One region of the Citricoccus sp. NPDC079358 genome, then DNA from elsewhere that is predicted to be linked to it. Evidence: predicted binding sites of a transcription regulator. Region 1 holds the regulator's gene; each other region holds the start of a gene.
What was found. The regulator HrcA, encoded in region 1, represses chaperone genes, less so after heat shock. The targets are predictions, from matches to a motif close to TTNGCACTCGNNNNNNNCGAGTGCNAA.
Positions count from the first base shown of each region.

Region 1 (5,011 bases):
GTGGACCGACTCGGCGGTGACCTCCAACCGGTCGGGTGCCGCGGAGTGCACGGTGCCGCTCACGCGCCGGCCGGAACCATCCGCCACGTCCACGCGCTCCCCCGGGGACAGCCGCATGACCTGGACCGCATGCCGGGCCTCGGCACCCGAGACCACGACCGTGGCCCCCGCCGTGGCGGGGGCCAGCTCGCCGTCACCGACGTAGAAAAGGGGATTGCTCACAGATTCTTGAGGTTGTCCCGGAACTTGGAGAACAGCCCGCGGTGCTCCGTGGTGCCGTGCACCAGGTCTTCGCCGCGCAGGCTGGCCAGCTGCTCCAGCAGGGCACGCTGCTCGTCGTCGAGCTTGGTGGGGGTCTCCACCCGCAGGGTGACCTTGAGATCGCCTCGGCCGGAGCTACGCAACCGCCCGACGCCCAGCCCCTTGAGGGTCTGCACCTCTCCGGACTGGGTACCGGCCTTCACCGGCACCTCCTTCTCACCGTCGAAGGTGTCCAGGGTGAGCGTGGTGCCCAGGGCGGCGGCGGCCATCGGCACGCTCATCGTCGCCAGCAGGTGGTCACCGTCCCGGACGAACACCTCGTGCTGACGCACCTCGATCTCCACGTAGAGATCGGCGTTCGGCCCGCCACCGGGGCCGGCCTCGCCCCGGCCGGCGAGCTGGATCCGGGTGCCCGTGGCCACACCGGCGGGGATCTTGATGGTCAGTGAGGTGCGCTCACGGATGCGTCCCTGCCCGGAGCACTCGCGGCACGGATCCGGGATGACGGTCCCGAAGCCCTGGCACGCCGAGCAGGTCTCGGCAGCCATGACGGTGCCGAGGATGGAGCGGACCGGCCGGCGGATGGCGCCCTGGCCGTTGCAGATGGTGCAGGTCTCCGGGTGCGTGCCCGGCTGGCTGCAGCTGCCGTCACACGTGGGGCACACCACGGCGGTGTCCACCTCGAGGGTCTTCTCGGTGCCGAAGACCGCGTCACTGAGGTCGAGCTTGGCCGTGATGAGGGCGTCCTGTCCCCGCCGCGCACGGCTGGCGGGACCACCGCCCCGGCCACCGCCCATGCCGCCGGAGCCGCCACCGCCGAAGAACGTCTCGAAGATGTCCTGGAAGCCACCGAAATCGGCGCCGCCGAAGCCGCCGCCCATGCCGCCGGTGCCGTTCTCATGGCCCGTGGCGTCATAGTTGCGGCGCTTCTCCTGGTCCGAGAGGACCTCGTAGGCGCGCGTGACGTTCTTGAACTCCTCGGAGGCGTCGGGCGCCGGGTTCACGTCGGGATGGAGCTTGCGGGCCAACTTGCGGTAGGCGCGCTTGATCTCCTCGGCGGAGGCGTCCCGGCCTACGCCGAGCACCTCGTAATGGTCAGCCACGGTCTGCGGTGTTCCTTCCGGTGGTGGGGTGGTGGAGGTTGGTCCTGGCCGCTACTGCGACAGGATCCGGGACAGGTACCGGGCGATCGCCCGCACGGCGGTCATGGTGCCCGGGTAGTCCATGCGGGTGGGACCCACGACGCCGAGTTTGGCGCCGGAGCCGGGGCCGTAGCCTGCGGCGACGACGGACGCCTCGGACAGGGAGCCGGTGTTCTCGGACCCGATGCGCACACTGAGGCCACGCACATCCTGCTCCATCTCGGTCAGCAGGCGCAACAACACGACCTGCTCCTCGAGGGCTTCCAGGATGGGACCGATCGAGAACGGGAAGTCCCCGGTCGAGCGTGCCAGGTTGGCGGTGCCGGCCATGATGATCCGGTCCTCCCGGCGTGCCGCGAACATCTGGTCCAGCTGAGCGGCGATGGCCAGGGCGAGGTCCCGGTCCTCCGCCGGCACCTCGGCCAGCGCGAGCCGGAGTCCCTCGGCGGCCTGGATCGGCGTCAGCCCGTCCAGGTACCGCAAGAACTGCTGCTTCAGGACCCTCAGGGACGTCTCGTTGGCCTCGACGTCGAGGCCGAAGGCCCGCTGGTCCACCTGTCCGGTGGACAGGATCACGACGACGAGGGCCCGTCGGGGCGCCAGGAAGACGAACTCGATGTGCCGGATGGTGGAGGAGTCCACATGGGGGTACTGCAGCACGGCCACCTGATTCGTGAGCTGCGCGAGCAGCCGCACGGTGCGGGCCATCATCTCGTTGAAGTCACCGTTGGCGTCCAGCAGGGTCTGCACCGCGCGCTTCTCCGCGGCGGACAGCGGCTTCACCTCGGAGATCTGGTCCACGAAGATCCGGTAACCCTTGTCCGTGGGGATGCGCCCGGAGGAGGTGTGGGGGGCCACGATGAGCCCCTCCTCCTCGAGGGCGGCCATGTCATTGCGGACGGTGGCCGAGGACACGCCCAACTGGTGGCGGTCCACCAGGGCCTTGGAGCCGACGGGCTCGCGGGAGGACACATAGTCCTCCACGATGGCCTGCAGCACCTGCATGCGGCGCGGCTGTTCGCTCATCGGTTCCTCCTGCCTGTCTTCCGGCTTAGCACTCGACGCTTTGAAGTGCCAAGTCTAGACCGTGTGTCCAATCGAGGTACCACTTCCCCTTGCCGGGGACTGTGTCCCTGGCGGCTGCCTCCCCGTGCCGACCGCGAGCCGCGCGAGCCGATCCATGGGAACGCGCCGTCCTCTTGCTAGCGTCGGTGCCCGTGGAATGGAACAACTGGGGCCCGGGCACCCTCGACGGCGGCTTCCGCCCGACCGCCCGCACCGTAGAACAGGTCCCCGCGAACCAGGGCGCGGTCCTGGAGGACACGGAGACCGGATTCACCGGTGCCGTCCTGCGGGTCGAGAAGTCCGGTGGCGTGCACCTGGTCGTCCTCGAGGACCGGCGGGGACGCGCGAAGTCCTTCCCCCTGGGATATGGCTTCCTCGTGGACGGTGAGCCCGTCGAGGTGGTGGCCCCCGCGCCGGGTGGCGCCTCCGGCGCCGTCCCCGCGAAACCGGCCCGGACGGCGTCGGGCTCCCTGCGCGTGGACCACGCCCGGGCCCGCACGGCGCGGGCGTCCCGCATCTGGGTCGAAGGCCTGCATGACGCCGAACTTGTGGAGAAGGTCTGGGGCGAGGACCTCCGGCTGGAGGGCATCGTCGTGGAGCCGCTGCACGGCGTGGACGACCTGGCCGGGGCGATCACGGAGTTCTCGCCCGGCCCGCAGCGCCGGCTCGGCATCCTGGTGGACCACCTCGTGACCGGGTCCAAGGAGGAGAGGATCGCCACCGAGGCCATGAAGGTGCCGGGCGCCCGCGGCAACGTGCTGATCGTCGGCCATCCCTACGTGGACGTCTGGCAGGTCATCAAGCCCGCCGTCCTGGGCATCGGGGCCTGGCCCGTGGTGCCCCGGGGCCAGGACTGGAAGACGGGCATCCTCGCCGGCCTCGGCTGGCCGCACCGGACCAAGGAAGACATCGGCCTGGGCTGGAAGAGGCTGCTGTCCCAGGTGCGGACCTATGCCGACCTGGAACCGACCCTGCTGGGGCGAGTGGAAGAGGTCATCGATTTCCTGACCGCCGTCGAGCACTGACCGCACACCGACCTGCAGGGAACTCCCGGATCACGGCGGTACACTGGCGACCGAACGCCACCCAGCTCACCCGAACGGAAAGGCCCAGGACGTGTCCCAGCAGCAGCCCGGCAGTCCGCACCGCCCGCGCCCCGGCGCCGCCCCCCGGCGCGACCAGCAGCTGCAGGGTTCACCCGATCAGGCCGAGCCGCTGACGCCGGCCGAGGACCGCCAGTGGGCCACCCTCGCGCACTTCGGCGGCTTCCTCGGGTGCATCCCCTCCCTGGTGATCTACCTGGTCTTCCGCCACCGCGGACCGTTCACGGCCCAGGAGGCCAAGGAGGCGCTGAACTTCACGCTGCCGCCCACGGTCCTGGCCATCGTGGCGAACCTGCTGGCCCTCATCCCGATCGTCGGGGGCATCTTCGGCATCGTCGCCATGCTCCTGTGGCTGTTCATGACGGTCTCCGGCGTGGCGGCAGGCATCCAGTGCAACAAGGGCCGCCCCTACCGCTACCCGCTGAACCTGCGTCTGATCCAGTAACCCCGGTCCGGAGCCGGCTCTAGAACCCGGCGAGTCGCCGGACGATCGCGTCGTCCAGCAGCCGCCCCTGCAGGGTGGGCACCACACGGCCGGCCAGCGCCGCCCGCCCGTCCAGCAGCCCCTCACCGATCATGGCGGCGATCTCCTGACGGGCCCGGGCACCGCCGTCGGGTGCTTCCTGCAGGGCGGCCGTTGGCAGCCCGTCCGAGAGCCGGACACCCAGCATGACGCGCTCCAGGAACCGCGCCTCGGCATCGGGTTGCTCCCGGCCGACGGAGGGGGAGATCCCGGTGGCCAGTCGCTGCGCGTAGGCCGCCGGATGCTTGGCGTTCCAGAACCGGACGCCGGCCAGGTGTGAGTGGGCGCCGGGGCCGGCACCCCACCAGTCCTGGTCCCGCCAGTAGGCCACATTGTGCCGGGCTCGGTGGATGCCGCGGTCCTCGGGATCGTGGGCCCAGTTGGAGATCTCGTACCAGCGGTAGCCCGCATCCGCGAAGAGCCGCTCGGCCAGCAGGTATTTGTCCGCCTGGTCGTCCGGGTCCACGTCCGGGACGGTCCCGCGCTTCACGGAAGCCCCGAACTTGGTCCCGTCCTCCACGATGAGCGAATAGGCTGAGATGTGGTCCGGTGTCAGGGCCAGCGCGGCCTCCACGGTGGTGCGCCAGTCCTCCAGTGACTCCCCCGGCGTGCCGTAGATCAGGTCCAGGGACACCTCTAGGCCGGCTTCTCTGGCCCAGCCGACGGCGGCCGGGACGTTCTCCTGCCGGTGGGTGCGGTCCAGCGTGGCCAGCACGTGCGGGACGGCGGACTGCATGCCGAAGGAGACCCGGGTGAATCCACCGGCGGCCATCTCCCGCAGCGATTCGAGGGACACCGAGTCGGGGTTGGCCTCCGAGGTGATCTCGGCACCGGGCGTGATCCCGAAGACGTCCCGGGCCCGGCCGAGGATGCGGACCAGGTCGGCGGCGGGCAACAGGGTGGGTGTGCCGCCGCCG
Region 1 covers NZ_JBFBLI010000002.1:273,171-278,181, reverse strand. Annotated here, with positions in the region: gene AB0333_RS03650 (16S rRNA (uracil(1498)-N(3))-methyltransferase) at 1-222, opposite strand, end outside; gene dnaJ (molecular chaperone DnaJ) at 219-1,364, opposite strand; gene hrcA (heat-inducible transcriptional repressor HrcA) at 1,416-2,429, opposite strand; gene AB0333_RS03635 (DUF3097 family protein) at 2,621-3,493, shown strand; gene AB0333_RS03630 (DUF4870 domain-containing protein) at 3,654-4,016, shown strand; gene hemW (radical SAM family heme chaperone HemW) at 4,036-5,011, opposite strand, start outside.

Region 2 (5,011 bases), on a different contig from region 1:
CGGCCGGTGGGTCGCGTGCAACAGCCCGGGTTCGAAAGTTCCGAGCCACGGGGTGCGCGCCCACGGTCAGATGTATGCCGTGGACCTCGTCCCGGAGGCCTCGGAGGAGACCAGGGACCAAGCCCCCTCCCTGGGGTGGTCTCTCCGGGGAAGCAGTCCGGAGGACTACCCGAGCTACGGGGCGCCGGTCTTCGCCATGGCCTCCGGAACGGTGGTCCACGTGACCGACCGGGTACGTGACCACCGGGCCCGGGATTCCTGGCCCACCCTGATCTGGATGCTGACCCTGGAGGGGTTCTTCCGCGTCCTCGGTGGGGCCCGGAGCATCATGGGCAACCGGGTGGTCATCCAGCACGACGACGGCACCTGCGCGGCGTACGCGCATCTGCGGCGGGGCTCTGCTGTGGCCCGGCCCGGCGACCGCGTGCATACCGGTCAACAGCTCGGGCAGGTCGGCAACACCGGCAACACCTCCGAACCGCACCTCCACATCCAGCTCATGGACCGGCCCCGCCCCGAATCCGCGGCGGGTCTGCCGATGCGGTGGACGGGAGTGGACATCGATGCGGAACGGCTGAGCCACCGCTGGGCCACCGGCTACGCCAGGCCCAGTGCGCTGCCGGACTTCCCGGCCAATGGTCAGATCTTCCGGGCGACCGCTCCGCAGGACCACCCCGTTCGCTGACGCCACCTCGCGCCCCGTCTTCGGCCCCGTTCCGGCCCTCTTCGCGCCCCGTCCCCGGTCCCGTTCCGGCCCTCGGGCGCTGAACCACAACGGCACTGGCCGGAACTTGCGCTGGACAACGCACAGGGGCCCCGGCATGCGCGATGCATGCCGGGGCCCCTGTGTAGTGAACCTCAGGGAGGCTCGAGGTTACTTCTCGTCCTCGTCAGCCACCTTGTCCGCCACCAGGGTCTCGGTGGTCAGCACCAGCGCGGCGATGGACGCGGCGTTGAGCAGGGCGGAACGGGTGACCTTGACCGGGTCGATGACACCGGCGGCCAGCAGGTCGCCGTACTCGCCGGTCTTGGCGTTGAAGCCGAAGTTCGGCTCCAGCTCCGCGACGCGCGAGGTGACGACGTAGCCGTCCTCGCCGGCGTTCTGGGCGATCCAGCGCAGCGGCTCGACCAGGGCACGGCGGACGATGCCGACACCGGAGACGGCGTCGCCGGACAAGGCCTTGATGGCCTCGTCCTCGTCCAGGGCGGTCAGGGCGTTGATCAGCGCGGTACCGCCGCCGGCCACGATGCCCTCTTCCAGAGCCGCACGCGTGGAGGACACGGCGTCCTCGATGCGGTGCTTGGCCTCCTTCAGCTCGACCTCGGTGGCGGCGCCGACCTTGATGACGCCCACACCGCCGGCCAGCTTGGCCAGGCGCTCCTGCAGCTTCTCGCGGTCCCAGTCCGAATCGGTGTTCTCGATCTCGGAGCGGATCTGCGAGACGCGGCCGGCCACCTCGTCGGCAGAGCCTGCGCCCTCGACGATGGTGGTGTTGTCCTTGGTGACGGTCACGCGACGGGCGGAGCCGAGCACCTCGAGGCCGACCTGGTCCAGCTTCATGCCGAGATCCGGGGAGACGACCTGCGCACCGGTGAGGGTGGCGATGTCCTGCATCATGGCCTTGCGGCGGTCACCGAAGCCCGGGGCCTTGACGGCCACGACGTTCAGGGTGCCGCGGATCTTGTTGACCACCAGCGTGGACAGGGCCTCGCCCTCGACGTCCTCGGCGATGATGAACAGCGGCTTGTTGGCCTGCAGGACCTTCTCCAGCAGCGGCAGGAACTCCTGCACGTTGGAGATCTTGCCGGAGTTCAGCAGGATGTAGGGGTTCTCCAGGACGGCTTCCTGGCGCTCGGCGTCGGTCACCATGTACGGGGACAGGTAGCCCTTGTCGAACTGCATGCCCTCGGTGATGACCAGCTCGGTGGAGGTGGTCGAGGACTCCTCGATGGTGATGACGCCGTCCGTGCCGACGGTGTCGAAGGCACGGGCCAGCAGCTCGCCGATCTCATCCGACTGGGCGGAGATGGCGGCCACGGCGGCCACCTGGTTGCCGGAGACATCCACGGCGTTCTCGCCCAGACGCTTGTCGATGGCGGCCACAGCCGCCTCGATCCCGCGCTTGATCTCGTTCGGGGCGGCACCGGCGGCCACCTGGCGCATGCCCTCGTTCACGAGGGCCTGGGCCAGCACGGTGGCGGTGGTGGTGCCGTCGCCGGCCACGTCGTTGGTCTTGGTGGCCACTTCCTTGGCCAGCTGGGCACCCATGTTCTCGTACGGGTCGTCCAGCTCGATCTCACGGGCAATGGTCACGCCATCGTTGGTGATGGTCGGGGCACCCCAGGACTTGTCGAGGACCACGTTGCGGCCCTTGGGGCCGAGCGTGACCTTGACGGTATTGGCCAACTTGTCGATACCGGCCTGCAGTGCGCGGCGGGCCTCATCGTTGAAGGCAAGCTGCTTCGCCATGAACGAAGCTCCTTTCGTAAAGGAAATCTGCGAATTCCAATGAAACTGCGGGGAAAAGCTCAAGGTGCGCGGCCGGCGTCGTGCGTGAGTTCGGTTCAGAACCACACCGACGACGGCGGCGCGGAACGCGCGCAGGCCCGGCCGGCTCAGGTGCCTGGCCGGGCCTGGGCGCGTCAGCCGGACGCTCGGGTCCGGCGGCGAGTCACTTGGTGACGATGGCCAGCACGTCGCGGGCGGAGAGCACGAGGTACTCCTCGCCGCCGACCTTGACCTCGGTGCCGCCGTACTTGGAGTACAGGACCACGTCGCCCTCGGCCACGTCGACCGGGATGCGGTTGCCCTTGTCATCGATGCGGCCGGCGCCGACGGCCACGACCTGGCCCTCCTGCGGCTTCTCCTTGGCGGTGTCCGGGATCACCAGGCCGGAAGCGGTGGTCTGCTCGGCTTCCAGCGGACGGACAACAATACGATCCTCAAGGGGCTTGATAGAGACAGACACGTCTGTACTCTCCTTCTTTTGGGTGGGCCACCCGAGCGTGCGGGCAGCCAGCGTCTATGGATGGTGTTGTGCGCCGGAGGCTGGCCAACCGTCGTCGCGGGTGCCGGATGGCAGGTCCTTCAGGCTTAGCACCCGGTGCCCCGGAGTGCCAGAAATGACTCTAGGCCGGGTTTAGCACTCGGTCAAGGTGAGTGCCAGAACGTGTCCTGGGAGTGACGCCATCGTGGGCCCTGGGCTGCGGCAGCCACCCATCGTCGATCACCGAGGGGACGTCGATGCCCTCGAGGGTCTATCCGTTCCGGCGGGCCCGGAAGATTCCGACGGCGGCCACACACAGTCCCGCGAACGCGGCACCGAGCGCGATGAGCGGCCCGGTGAGGGGGACCCACACGACATCCCTGCGGATGGAGCCTGCCGCTTCGGAGTCGGAGAGCATGTCCCCGCCGCCGAGAGTGAAGGTCCCGGCCACGAACACCTGGGCGATAACCGTGACGATGAGCAGGAGCGCCGCCACCACCCCGACACCCATCGAGGCGTAGAGCAGCACCTTGCACCAGAGCGGAGCCGAGGCCGCCTGCTGCGAGGCACGCGAGGTACGGCCCACGTCTCGCCGGTCGGCACCCGAGGCGACGGGCGAGGAGTCGAAGGCGCCGGCGTCGTGCTCTTCGGTGGTGCCGGGCCCCGATTGCTCCTCCTCGAAGCGGCCGAAGAAGTCGAAGCCGGGCTCGCCGTCCCAGCCCTGATCCGGATCCAGGTGGTCCCGGTGGCGGCGCGTGAATTCGGGCAGCGGCAGGCGCGGAGCTGGACGGTCAGGCATGCTTCCAGCCTACCGGTGGGCTCGCGGCGGCGGGGCGACATGTGGACCGCCGGGCGGGGCACTGGGAGACTCTGGCACGCGGGGCCACGGAGTGGGCGCAGGGGCGCTAGTGGCGCCGCGAAACGGGGCCTGCCGGTACCGTGGAACCGTGGCCTCCTCCTCGCATTCCTCTCCCTCCACCCATGCCGCCCCGGGCGGTCCGGCTCGCGCCTCCGCAACAGACTCCACGCAGGACGACACGGTGCTGATGCCCGTGCTGACGCCGGAGGGATGGTCGTTGCTGAACTCGCTGGAGGGGTACCGGGAATCCGAGGCGTTGGCGCTGTCGACTCGCCTGCGGGGTGAGGGGCACGCGCCGGAGCTGGTGTCCGCCGTGCTGACCCAACTGAAGTTCCGGTCGAAGGCCGCGGCCAAGTTCGGGCCGTTCGCCGGGCACATGGTCTTCACCCGGGCCGGCCTGGAGCAGGCGACGCGGATGAACGTGGCCGCGTTGCACGCCGGGCGTTTCGCCGCCGCCGGTGTGACCTCCGTGGCCGACCTGGGCTGCGGGATCGGCGCCGATTCCATGGCCTTGGCGGCCCTGGACCTGGAGGTCACCGCCGTGGAACGGGACGAGACCGTGGCCGCCGCCGCGACGATCAACCTCATGCCCTTCCCGAACGCGTCCGTGGTCTGCGCCGACGCCGAGGAGTGGCTGGGGGCGCGGGGCGGTGCCGGTGGGACGACCACCGGCACCAGCGGCCGACCCGACGGGTTCTGGCTCGATCCGGCCCGGCGTGTGGTGTCCTCGTCCGGGTCATCCCGCGTCTTCGACCCCGAGGCCTTCTCCCCTCCGCTGTCCTTCGTGGAGCGGCTGGCGGACACCGGGGCGCCCGTGGGCGTGAAGCTCGGGCCGGCGTTGCCGCACGACTCCGTGCCGGATGGCTGCGAGGCCCAGTGGGTGTCCGTGGACGGGTCCCTGACCGAGGCGGTGCTGTGGTTCAACGCGCTGGCCCGCCCGGGAGTCCGCCGCTCGGCGTTGGTCCTGGGTGGCGGCTCCATGGCGACCAGCGGTGGTGGTGCGCCGGCCGCAGAGGGTGGGCAGCCGTCGTCGGGTACTGAGGGTGGCAAGTCTCCGGCTGAACTGACCTCCGCGGCGGACTTCGGCGACTCCCCCGCGGTGCCCGTGGCGGGGCTCGAGGGACTGACGGACTACCTCTTCGAGCCCGATCCGGCCGTGATCCGC
Region 2 covers NZ_JBFBLI010000001.1:328,676-333,686, reverse strand. Annotated here, with positions in the region: gene AB0333_RS01575 (M23 family metallopeptidase) at 1-685, shown strand, start outside; gene groL (chaperonin GroEL) at 875-2,470, opposite strand; gene groES (co-chaperone GroES) at 2,673-2,969, opposite strand; gene AB0333_RS01560 (hypothetical protein) at 3,259-3,786, opposite strand; gene AB0333_RS01555 (SAM-dependent methyltransferase) at 4,034-5,011, shown strand, end outside.
Region 2: the regulator HrcA is predicted to act here: its motif matches at 3,141-3,167, upstream of groES (co-chaperone GroES).

Region 3 (5,011 bases), on a different contig from region 1:
GCGTGGTGCTCGGCGACACCATCGCGCGACCGTTCACCACGGCCTTCCAGGCCAACGAGCGGCGCCGCATCGGCCGTCGCTGACCGTGGTGCTCAGTCGATGCGCCAGTCGACCGGGGTGGCGCCGGCCTGCTGAAGCAGCTCGTTCGTCCGGCTGAAGGGCTTCGACCCGAAGAACCCGCGCCGTGCGGACAGCGGCGAGGGGTGCACGGACTCGACGATGCCCACGGGGCTGGCCGGCGGCGCCCCCTCCTGCAGCACGGGGGCCATCTTCCGGGCATCGGCACCCCAGAGGATCGCCACGAGCGGTGTGCCGCGAGAGGCCAGGGCCTGGACGGCGGCCTGCGTGATGCCCTCCCACCCGAGCCTGCGGTGGCTGGCCGGCTCCCCGGCCGCCACCGTCAGCACGCGGTTGAGCAGCAGGACACCCTGGTCCGCCCACGCGGTCAGGTCCCCGTGGACGGCGGGCGGGACGCCCATATCGCTGGAGAGCTCCCGGTAGATGTTCGCCAGTGAGCGCGGCAGCGGGGACACGCGCCGGTCCACCGCGAAACTCATCCCGATCGGGTGCCCGGGCGTCGGGTACGGGTCCTGCCCCAGGATGAGCACCTTCACCCGCTCGAAGGGCTGCCGGAAGGCGCGCAGCACGTTCTCCGGCGCGGGCAGGACCTGCTCTCCGGCCGCGCGTCGGGCCTGGATGGTCTGCCCGACGGCGGCCAGGGCCTCGCGCTGCGAGGCCAGGGCGCGTTCCCAGCCGGGATCCAAGGGGGCGATGAGGTCCACGTCGGCAGACTACCGGTCCGGCCGGCGTCGTGCGTCCAGGTGTCAGCCAGCAGTGACGGCGACGAATGACACGGCTGTAGTTTGGGCCGGTAGACTGTGGAGTACCCCGTTGGAAGGACCCTCATGACTGCAGCGAACGCCGCCGAACCGGACGGTGCACCGGTCCCGTCCGAGCCTGCCGTGGAGCCCGCCGCGGACGCCTTGTCTGAGCGCGACCGGGACATCCTGGACTTCGAGGACCAGTGGTGGAAGTACGGCGGAGCGAAGGACCAGGCCATCCGAGACCGGTTCTCGCTCTCGGCCACCACGTACTACCAAGTGCTCAACGGTCTGCTGGACCGTCAGGAGGCCCTGGCGCACCAGCCCATGCTCATCAAGAGATTGCGTAGACTACGGACCACGCGCCACCGTGCACGCAGTGCCCGGCGGCAGGAGGCCTGAGCACCGCACCGGCGGTCGGGCCATGTCCATCTCCATGACGTTCCCCGCTCACCCGGGGCTCACGCCGTGGAGCCGAGAATCTGGTGATGGTGGCCAATGACTCAGTACCCGCACGATCAATTCGACGACGTCCCCGTCTACCGGGACCGCAAGGGAACCCACCGGGCCGTCCCGTCCCTGACGACCGGTTCCTCGGGCCTGGCGGGGATCTCCGTCGCGGCCGCCCTGGCCCTGGCCGTGGGAGCCTTCTCCTTCCTGGTCCTGCCCTCGTTGCTGCCCTCCGACCCGGCCAACGCGGGTGCCTCGGCCAGCGCCCCGGCCAGCGCCCCGGCCAGTGTGACGTCGAGTGCGTCGGCCACGGCGGCCCCCGCGGAGTCCGCCGGGCCCGAGTCCAGCCCCACGGGCGAGATGACGTCCGCACCGGCCGAGCCCTCCGACTCCGGGGAGTCGTCCTCCGCCGCGTCTGATCCGGCTGAGTCTGAAACGGCTGAGTCCGAACCGGCTGAGTCCGAAACGGCCGCGGACACCGGGGACACCTCCGCCCCCGTCGAGGTCTACAACGCCTCCTCGGTCGGCGGCCTGGCCGGCCGGGTCTCCGGCACCCTGTCCTCCGGCGGCTTCACCGTGGCCGGCTCCGGGAACTGGCAGGGGTTCCCCGTGTCCGGCTCGGTGGTGTACTACTCGCAGAACGAGACCACTGCCCAGGCTGTGGCCGCTGAGCTGGGCCTTCCGCTGGTCTACGAGGACAGCGTGCCCGGCATCGCCGTGGTGCTCAGTTCCGACTACGCCGGCTAATGCGGCCGTTCAACGCCTTCCGGCGGCAGCCGTCCGCGGACGCTCCCGCTGCCCCGGACCACTTCTCCGTCCGGGGCCGGACGGTGCTCATCACCGGCGCGGCCCTGGGCATGGGGCTGCTCCACGCCCACCGGGCGGCGCAGGACGGTGCCGCCACCGTGGTGCTCTGGGACCGGTCCTCCGAGGGGCTGGACGCCGCCGTCGCCGAGCTGGAGGCCGCCCACCCGGCGACCGCCTTCCGAACGGACACCGTGGACCTCGCGGTCCTGGAGGAGATCACCCGGACGGCGGAGGCCGTCCTCGCCGAGCTCGGCGCTCCGGACCTCCTCATCAACAACGCGGGAGTGGTCACGGGGGCCTACTTCTGGGAGCATGATCCGGCCCGGGACATTCACACCACCCTGGCGGTCAACGCCGAGGCACCCATGCAGGTCACCCGGGCCTTCCTGCCCGCCCTGCTGGAGCGGGGCACGGCGGCCCGGCTCGTGACCATCGCCTCCGCCGCGGGCCTGCTTTCCAATCCGCGGATGAGTGTCTATGCAGCGTCGAAATGGGCTGCCGTCGGCTGGTCCGATTCGCTGCGCCTGGAACTCGAGCAGGCCGGCCACCGGCAGGTCAAGGTCCTCACCGTGTGCCCGTCCTACATCTCCACGGGCATGTTTGCCGGCGCCACGGGGCCGGCCCTCACCCCGATCATGGAGCCCGCGTACGTGGTGGACCGCATCTGGAAGGCACTGGTGCCGGCTCCGGCCTTTCTGATGCTGCCCTCCTCCGTCCGGCTCTCCGCGTTCCTCAAGGGCCTGCTGCCCCCACGCGTCTTCGACGTGGTGGTGGGCCGCGGCCTGGGTGTCTACTCCTCGATGTCCGCGTTCACCGGACGCCAGGGATCGCCGCGGGCCTGAGCCGGGACCGGGATTCGCCCACGCGCTGAAAAGGCGTCCCACAGACCGGTGGCCGTTTGCACTCGGAGGGTGCGAGTGCTAAATATGGACTAGCACTCTGAGGTTGTGACTGCCAAAACCCGCAGGCATGCGGGTGGTCCTGGCCTCGGAGCAGACCTGAACGTGGTGAGGCCCGGTTCCGGGCCGTCCGTCGCGGGCACTGCACAGGTCAGTTGAACACTGCCAAGCAACGCCAAGGTCCAGAAAGGACAGTGCACACATGGCCAAGACCATTGCATTCGACGAAGAGGCGCGCCGCGGCCTGGAACGGGGTCTGAACACCCTGGCCGACGCGGTCAAGGTCACCCTCGGCCCCCGCGGCCGCAACGTGGTGCTGGAGAAGAAGTGGGGCGCCCCCACGATCACCAACGACGGTGTCTCCATCGCCAAGGAGATCGAGCTCGACGATCCGTACGAGAAGATCGGTGCCGAGCTCGTCAAGGAAGTTGCCAAGAAGACTGACGACGTCGCTGGCGACGGCACCACCACCGCCACCGTGCTGGCCCAGGCCCTCGTCAAGGAAGGCCTGCGCAACGTCGCGGCCGGCGCTGACCCGCTGTCCCTGAAGCGCGGCATCGAGAAGGCCGTCGCGGCCGTCATCGAGGAGCTCGTCGCCTCCGCCAAGGAGATCGAGACCAAGGAGCAGATCGCGGCCACGGCCTCCATCTCCGCCGCTGACACCCAGATCGGCTCGCTCATCGCCGAGGCCCTGGACAAGGTCGGCAAGGAGGGTGTCGTCACCGTCGAGGAGTCCCAGACCTTCGGCCTGGAGCTCGAACTGACCGAGGGCATGCGCTTCGACAAGGGCTACCTCTCCGGCTACTTCGTCACCGACGCCGAGCGCCAGGAGACGGTGCTGGAGGATCCCTACATCCTCATCGTCAACTCCAAGATCTCCACCGTGAAGGACATGGTTGCCCTTCTCGAGAAGATCATGCAGTCCGGCAAGTCCCTGCTGATCATCGCCGAGGACGTCGAGGGCGAAGCCCTGGCCACCCTCGTGGTCAACAAGCTCAAGGGCACCTTCAAGTCCGTGGCCGTCAAGGCCCCGGGCTTCGGTGACCGCCGCAAGGCCATGCTGGCTGACATCGCCATCCTCACCGGTGGCCAGGTCATCTCCGAAGAGGTCGGCCTGACCCTGGAGAACGCCGGCATCGAGACCCTGGGCACCGCCCGCAAGGTCGTCATCACCAAGGACGAGACCACCATCGTCGAGGGTGCCGGCGACGCCGAGCAGATCGCCGGCCGCGTGGCCCAGATCCGCGCCGAGATGGAGAACACCGACTCGGACTACGATCGCGAGAAGCTGCAGGAGCGCCTGGCCAAGCTGGCCGGCGGCGTGGCCGTCATCAAGGCCGGTGCCGCCACCGAGGTCGAGCTCAAGGAGCGCAAGCACCGCATCGAGGATGCTGTGCGCAACGCCAAGGCAGCGGTCGAGGAGGGCATCGTCGCCGGCGGCGGCGTGGCCCTGACCCAGGCTGGTGCCAAGGCCTTCGTCAAGCTCTCCCTGGAGGGTGACGAGGCCACCGGCGCCAACATCGTCAAGGTCGCCATCGAGGCCCCGATGAAGCAGATCGCCTTCAACGCCGGCCTGGAGCCGGGCGTGGTGGCGGCCAAGGTCCGCTCCCTGCCCGACGGTCACGGTCTCAACGCCGCCACCGGCGAGTACGAGGACCTGCTGGCCGCCGGCATCAACGATCCGGTCAAGGTGACCCGCTCTGCCCTGCAGAACGCCGCCTCGATCGCCGGTCTGTTCCTCACCACCGAGGCCGTCGTGGCCGACAAGCCCGAGCCGGCTGCGGCCATGCCGGGCGGCGACGACATGGGCGGCATGGGCGGTATGGGCGGCATGATGTGATCATCTGATCACCCGGAGCGCCCAGCTCTCACAGAAGCCCCACCCTCTCGATGTCAGTCGAGGTGGTGGGGGTTCTGGCGTTTCACACCCACGCCACCTCGACTGACAACGAGGGGTCTGAAGGGGGCAGTGGATCAGCGGGTCCAGTGCCGGGAGGTGGGATGCAGCTCGGCAGCGAGGTTGCGCCGGGCGTT
Region 3 covers NZ_JBFBLI010000005.1:283,715-288,725, reverse strand. Annotated here, with positions in the region: gene AB0333_RS08960 (threonine/serine exporter family protein) at 1-83, shown strand, start outside; gene AB0333_RS08955 (uracil-DNA glycosylase) at 93-782, opposite strand; gene AB0333_RS08950 (DUF3263 domain-containing protein) at 906-1,223, shown strand; gene AB0333_RS08945 (LytR C-terminal domain-containing protein) at 1,320-2,018, shown strand; gene AB0333_RS08940 (SDR family NAD(P)-dependent oxidoreductase) at 2,018-2,920, shown strand; gene groL (chaperonin GroEL) at 3,180-4,817, shown strand; gene AB0333_RS08930 (DUF4031 domain-containing protein) at 4,952-5,011, opposite strand, start outside.
Region 3: the regulator HrcA is predicted to act here: its motif matches at 2,976-3,002, upstream of groL (chaperonin GroEL).